Regions from separate parts of the Micromonospora sp. PRAS1 genome, predicted to be linked through region 1. Evidence: riboswitches for the same ligand, from Rfam matches in the RefSeq annotation. Region 1 holds a riboswitch; the other holds the start of a gene.
What was found. Region 1 has a riboswitch for cobalamin ahead of metE (5-methyltetrahydropteroyltriglutamate--homocysteine S-methyltransferase). Riboswitches for the same ligand answer to the same signal wherever they lie in the genome.

Region 1 (3,397 bases):
CGGGAGCCGGCGTGCTGGGCTGGCTCGCGGTGGCCGGCATCATGATCCTGTTCACCCTCGCGCTGACCTGGCTCGCGGTCATCCCGGGCCTGACCGCGAAGTCGGTGGAGGGCGCGAGCGCATTCTCCTATCCGCTCATCTTCCTGCCCTTCATCAGCTCGGCCTTCGTACCCACGCAGAGCATGCCCGGCCCGGTGCGCGCCTTCGCCGAGCACCAGCCGGTGACCTCCATCGTCAACGCGATTCGCGGCTTGTTCGCCGAGCAGCAGGTCGGTGGTGACCTCTGGCTCGCCCTCGCCTGGTGTGCCGGCCTCCTCGTCGTCGCCTACGGTGCCGCCATGGCCGTCTACCACCGCCGGGTCGACTGAGCCGGGTCCGGGTGGGGCAGGCTGAGGCCATGCTGACGATCGGACGACTGGCCTCCTACGCCGGGGTGACCATCCGCGCGGTGCGGCACTACCACCAGATCGGACTGCTTCCGGAGCCGGAGCGCGACGCCTCCGGCTACCGGACCTACGACGCAGCGGCCGTCGTACGACTCATCCGGATCCGGACCCTGGCCGAGGCCGGCGTCCCGCTGGCCCGGGTGCGCCAGCTGCTCGACGCCGACCCGGAGACCTTCGCCGCCGCGACCGCCGAGATCGACCGGCAGCTGCGTACCCAGATCCGTACGCTCCAGGAACACCGGCGGCGGATCGCCCGGCTGGGCTACGGCGACTCCCTGGCCGTCCCCGCGGAGGTGGTCGACTACCTGGACCGGCTGCGGGACATCGGAGCACCGGCGGCCGTCGTCGAGGGGGAGCGCGACGCGTGGATTCTCATGGCGGCGCGCTGGCCGGAAGCGATCCCGACGTTCATGGCCGACAAGGTGGCCCAGCTGGGCAACCCGAAGATCGTCCGGCTGTACCAGCTCCTCGGTCGGATCGCGGAGAACTGGGCGGACGACGAGCTGCTGCGCGAGACGGCCGACCTGATCTGCGAACTGAACGAGGCGGCTGCGGCCCACGGCGGACTGGAGCAGCAGGACGAAATCATGCCCGACCCGGCGTTCATCGGCCTGATGGACTCGTTCGCCGATGCCGCGCACCCCGCTGTCGCCCGGCTGCGGGAGCTGATCGCCGAACGTGGCTGGACCGGCTGGACCCGGGCGACGAAGCGCGGAGCGTGACAGCGTGGCCCGGACACCGCACGGCCCGTACGATGACCGGTGGTGCTGGTTCGACCATCGGTCCACGGTGGTCGAGGCAAGAGGGAACCCGGTGCGAGTCCGGGACTGCCCCGCAGCGGTGAGTGGGAACGACCGCCGTCAACGAAGCACTGGACCGCGAGGTCTGGGAAGCGACGGCCAGTAGGCGACCTTCGGGTCACGCCCACGAGTCCGAAGACCTGCCAGCGCCGCGCACACCGCCGGTGTGCGCCGCCGGCGGTCTCGTGGGAGGGCCGAAGCGGAAGCCGGTACGCAGGCGCGTACCCGCCTTCCCCTCCCGTGCCGCCGGGCACTTCGAGGGAAGGACACCCTGGTGAGCACCGCATTCGGGCAGAGCACCGTGCTCGGCTATCCGCGCATCGGCGCGAACCGTGAGCTGAAGAAGGCCGTCGAGGCGTACTGGGCCGGCACCGTCGACGCGGACGGTCTGGCGGACACCGCCGCCCGGCTCCGCGCCGAGGTCTGGCGGACGCTGCGCGACGCCCGCCTCGACGCGATCCCGTCGAACACCTTCTCCCACTACGACCACGTCCTCGACACCGCCGTCGCGGTCGGCGCGATCCCCACCCGCTTCGCCCGGCTGGGCCTCTCCGCGCTGGACACCTACTTCGCCATGGCCCGTGGCGTCGACGCCGAGCCGGCGCTGGAACTGACCAAGTGGTTCGACACCAACTACCACTACCTGGTGCCGGAGATCGACACCGACACCGTCTTCACGCCGAATCCGGTCAAGCCGCTGGACGAGTACGCGCAGGCGCGCGACCTGGGCATCGCCACCCGACCGGTACTCGTCGGCCCGGCCACGTTCCTGCTGCTGGCCAAGGGCGACGATCCCTTCGCCCGCCTCGACGACCTGGTTGAGACGTACGCCGGGATCCTCACCGCGCTGGCCGACGCGGGCGTGGCCTGGGTACAGCTGGACGAGCCGGCCTACGTCGCCGACCGCAGCCCGGCCGAGATCGAGGCGCTGCGCCGGGCCTACACCCGGCTCGGTCGGCTCGAACACCGGCCGCGCATCTTCGTGGCGACCTACTTCGGTGAGCTGGGCGACGCGCTGCCTGCCCTGCTGGACACCCCGGTCGAGGCGATCGGCCTCGACCTCGTCGCCGGGCCGGGCAACGTCCGGCGGCTCGCCGCCGCCGGCCCGCTGGGCGGCCGGACCATCGTCGCCGGCCTGGTGGACGGCCGCAACATCTGGCGTACCGACCTGCGGGCCGCCGTGGCCGCCGGGGCGACGGTCGCCGGGCTGGCCGACCACGTTGCGGTCGCCACCTCCTGTTCGTTGCTGCACGTCCCGGTGGACCTCTCCGCCGAGACCCGCCTCGACCCGCAGCTGGCCGAGCGGCTCGCGTTCGCCCGGCAGAAGGTCGACGAGGTGGTTATGCTCGGCCGCGCGCTGCGCGACGGCACCACCGCGCTACCCGCGCCGCCACCGGCCGCCCCGGCCGCCTGGCGCCACGACGACGTACGCGGACGCCTCGCCGCGCTGCGCCCCACCGACCGGCGGCGCGGCGACTATCCCACCCGGGCCGCCCGGCAGCAGGACCGCCTGGGGCTGCCGGAACTGCCGACCACCACGATCGGGTCGTTTCCGCAGACCGCCGAGCTGCGCCAGGCCCGCGCCGCGCACCGGGCGGGCAGCCTCGACGACGCGGGCTACCGGGCCCGGATGCGTGCCGAGGTCGAACACGTCATCCGACTCCAGGAGAAGCTGGGGCTGGACGTGCTCGTGCACGGCGAACCGGAACGCAACGACATGGTGCAGTATTTCGGTGAGCAGCTCGACGGCTTCGCCGCCACCGAGCACGGCTGGGTGCAGTCCTACGGCTCCCGCTGCGTCCGCCCACCGATCATCTACGGCGACGTGGCCCGGAAGATGCCGATGACGGTCGACTGGTCGATCTACGCGCAGTCGCTTACCGGCAAGCCGGTCAAGGGCATGCTCACCGGCCCGGTCACCATCCTGGCCTGGTCGTTCGTCCGCACCGACCAGCCGCTCGCGGCCACCGCCGACCAGGTCGCGCTCGCCCTGCGCGACGAGTGCCGCGATCTGGAGTCCGCCGGGATCCGGGTCATCCAGGTCGACGAACCGGCGCTGCGCGAGACACTGCCGCTACGCCGGGCCGACCAGCAGGCGTACCTGGACTGGGCGGTCGGCGCGTTCCGCCTGGCCACCAGCGGCGTCGCCGA
Region 2 (3,397 bases), on a different contig from region 1:
GATGCAGCATCATGACCTGTATCGCGCCGGCCGAGGCGAGGGTGAGCAGGTTGCCCAGCAGGCGCCCGCTGTTGGGTATGCCCAGGAACTCGCTGATCAGCACGGTGTGCGGCGGGGCGAGGACGAGGAAGGCGGTGCCGAAGGCCAAGAGCCCGAGGCACATGGCTCTCGGGCCGGGCGCGTGCGGCTGCCGGCGTACCGAGCGGATCTTCAGCAGGGCGGAGATCAGCGAGATCAACCCGGCAGTGACCATGATGGCCCGTTGCATGCGCGGCCTATCCCTCGAATGTGGAGAGCAGCCGATCCAGCTCGGCGCCGAGCTTCTGGTCGGCCGGGGCGGCGGGGCGGGGCCGCCGGTCCGCCACCTTCCTCATGATCAGCGTCGCGATCAGCTCCGCCTCCTGCTCGTCCCGGTCCGAGTACGACCCCCGCCCCAGGAACCGGCTCACCAGCGCCGGATCGAGATCCGGTGCGAGTAGCGCGGCGAGATCGGTGCCGGCGCCGCCGCCCCGGTGGTCGCAGAGCATGTGTCCCAACTCGTGCAGCACCGTGTGTTCCTCGAGCAACGGGGTGGTCCGCGCGTAGCCGATCACGTCGGCGTCGGGCAGAGCCATCCAGAGGCCGCACATCGCGCCGGCCACGTGGTCGTAGGGAAGCAGGTGGATGGGGCGGCCACGCCACTGCGAGATCCGCTGGACGAGCGTGGTGAGGACGAACGGGTCCGGTATGCCTACTTCGCGCTCAAGGCGCCGTACCTGCTCGCCGCAGAAACTGCGCAGGTCTCGGCCGTGCACGCTCCCCGTCTCCTCCCGTTCGACCGCGCGCTCGGGCTGCACCGCGCCACGTCGACCGAGCCACCTCCACGGACCGGATCGCAGCTGCCGCCGTCATCGTGGTGCCGCGCGATCTTAACGACCGTGGGAAGTGGTGTCGAGGCAGAACGTGAGCGCCACTCAGGACGGTGGCTGTTCCCGGCCGCGCTCGACTTCCTGGAGTCGGGCGACCATCTGCTCGACCACCAGGGCGCTCGCCGGGGAGAGCCCGGTGTCGGCGAGGACGGTACGCAGCGCCACCTGTTGCACCTTCATCTCCCGCAGCTGCGTGAGCATCGTGATCTGGTCCTGGACCCGTTGGGTCACCTTGTCGTCGACGAAGAAGGCCGGGTCCACCTGGAACGCCGCCGCGAGGGCGAGGATGTGTGAGGTCCGGGGGTCGTCGGCGACGCCGCGCCGCAGCTCGCCCACGTACGCGGCGCTGATCGTGACGCCGGAGGTCGCGGACCTGCGGTTGATCTTGTCGGCGATCTCCTTGTTCGTGTACGGGCGACCGAACTCGTCGGCGTCCAACTCGTCCCGCGTCGGCCGGATCTTGTCGAACAGGTAGTTCAACTTGTCGGCGAGCGTGTCGAGGGACGGTGGCCCGCCCTCCCCTCGGACATCCTCGACCATCACCCACTCCTCAGCCTCGTGTCGGCGCGAGACAGCCGTGCGTGCGCGCCGGGTCCTGCGCCTGCGCGTAGGCCACCCTACCGCCGTCTCGGGATGAGCCCCTGCCCGGCTGCGCAACAACCGTGAGGTGCTCAGACCGCAGGATAAACGGATGTTTGATTTGATGGGAGGGGTGGTGTGCCGCCGGTGGAGCGCTAGCGCCTGTCCGCAGCGTCCATCGACGCCACCGGGTCGCCGTAACTGGCGGGGGAAGCATAAACGCTCGTGTAGTGATCTGTGTGTCCCTTAAACGGGCGTTGACAGCTTCTCCGGGCTGAGCCCTATGATGAGTCCTGCCCGCAGATGTTCCGCGAGGTTTCGAGGACGAGGTGCAGGCAAGGGGGCGTCCGGGCCAGTCTCGGGTCGCGCGAGCACCAGGAGCGTTCCTGATCAACGGGGGCTCGCTGCCGCTCCGGCCTTGGGAATGTCGGAGCGGCAGCGAGAATTGGGCTCGCGCTGAAGTGGTGCTCGATTGACAGCGGCTGTGCGGGCGGACGAGACTGGCCCGACAACTCAACAACCGCGTGTGCGTGCGGGGGAAGTCCGGTCGAAGTCCGGCGCTGGCCCGCAACGGTAGGCCGCCGGGGGTGTACCCGGTGGCGAGCCCGAATACCTGCCGCACCCGCGAAATCCCTGCTCCTCACCCGTCGTGGCCCACGGGTCGGAGGCCGGCCAGCCGACTGCTCGGCGAACGGGCCGGGTTTCTGACGACCGCCGGGCCGGAAAGGCGCTTCCGATGGTCGTCCGCCTCAGCCGGTACCGCCTGCTCTCCCTGATCTGCGGCGTGTTCGCCGCTCTCACGCTCACCACACCGGCGCCCGCCACGCCTACTCAGGTCGGTGCCGTCCAACCGGATGCGGCCGCAGCCTGCACCGGCACGTCCGGCGTCACCGTGGTGGTCGACTACGGTCCACTCGGCGGCGGCGTCCAGGTGGAGTGCGCTCTCGGTGACCCGGCCACCGGGCTGGCCGCGCTACAGGGCGCCGGCTTCGCGGTGACCGGCACGCAACGCTGGGGGTTGGCTTTCGTCTGCCGGATCAACGGCCAGCCGACCGCCGCGACGGAGCCCTGCGTGAACACCCCACCGGCCAGCGCGTACTGGTCGTACTGGCACGCCTCCGGCACCGGTGCCGCCTGGACCTACAGCACACTGGGAGCGAGCAGCTACGACCCAGCACCGGGCACGGTCGAGGGCTGGTCCTTCGGCGCCGGCGCGCCACCCGGCATCACCGCCCCCTGACGGGCGTGTACCCCTGCCGGATCCCGCTGCGAAAGGCACCCCTCATCATGTCCATGTCCTCGTTGCGGCGCATCGGCGTCGGCCTCGCCATGGTCACCGCCACGACGCTCGCCACCGCCGTCGGCGTACCCCTCGGTGGGGTGGCTGCCCCCACACCCGTGCACACCGCCGCTGGCCGCGACGCCGCTACCTGGCTCGCCGGTGAGTACGTCGGCGGGGTCCTGCCCGGCCCGTTCGGCGGAAATGACTGGGGGCTGAGCATCGACGGCCTGCTCGCCCTCGCAGCCACCGGGGTGGCGACCTCGACCCGGCAGGCGGCGACGGCGCGGATCGCCGCGAACGTGCGGTCGTACAACAGCTACGACGACTGGGGCATCGAGGGCTTCACCGACGGTGGCGCCACCGCGAAACTGCTCTACGCCGCCTCCGCCGCCGGTGCCGATCCCACCGATTTCGGCGGGTGGGACCTGCGCGCCGAGACCCTCGCGCTGGTTTCCGGGCCGCAGACCGGTCACCGGTACGGCCGGATCACCAGCCGGATCACCGAGGAGACCGGCCCGGACCCGAGCAACACCTTCGACCAGTCCTTCGCCGTGCTGGGCCTGGCCCGCAGCGGCGGCGCACCGCAGGAGGCCGTCGACTTCCTGGCCCGCCAGCAGTGCGCGGCCGG

Region 2: it holds a riboswitch for cobalamin, as region 1 does, so the genes downstream of both, AC507J_RS14130 (SCO2322-related protein) here and metE (5-methyltetrahydropteroyltriglutamate--homocysteine S-methyltransferase) in region 1, are expected to answer to the same signal.

What each region holds. Positions count from the first base shown of each region.
Region 1 is NZ_JCANNB010000011.1:167,751-171,147, reverse strand. Features, by position in the region: gene AC507J_RS13355 (ABC transporter permease) at 1-368, shown strand, start outside; gene AC507J_RS13350 (MerR family transcriptional regulator) at 398-1,168, shown strand; cobalamin riboswitch at 1,198-1,408, shown strand; gene metE (5-methyltetrahydropteroyltriglutamate--homocysteine S-methyltransferase) at 1,521-3,397, shown strand, end outside.
Region 2 is NZ_JCANNB010000012.1:145,831-149,227, forward strand. Features, by position in the region: gene AC507J_RS14115 (MAB_1171c family putative transporter) at 1-268, opposite strand, end outside; gene AC507J_RS14120 (hypothetical protein) at 276-836, opposite strand; gene AC507J_RS14125 (hypothetical protein) at 954-1,448, opposite strand; cobalamin riboswitch at 2,001-2,121, shown strand; gene AC507J_RS14130 (SCO2322-related protein) at 2,224-2,727, shown strand; gene AC507J_RS14135 (prenyltransferase/squalene oxidase repeat-containing protein) at 2,781-3,397, shown strand, end outside.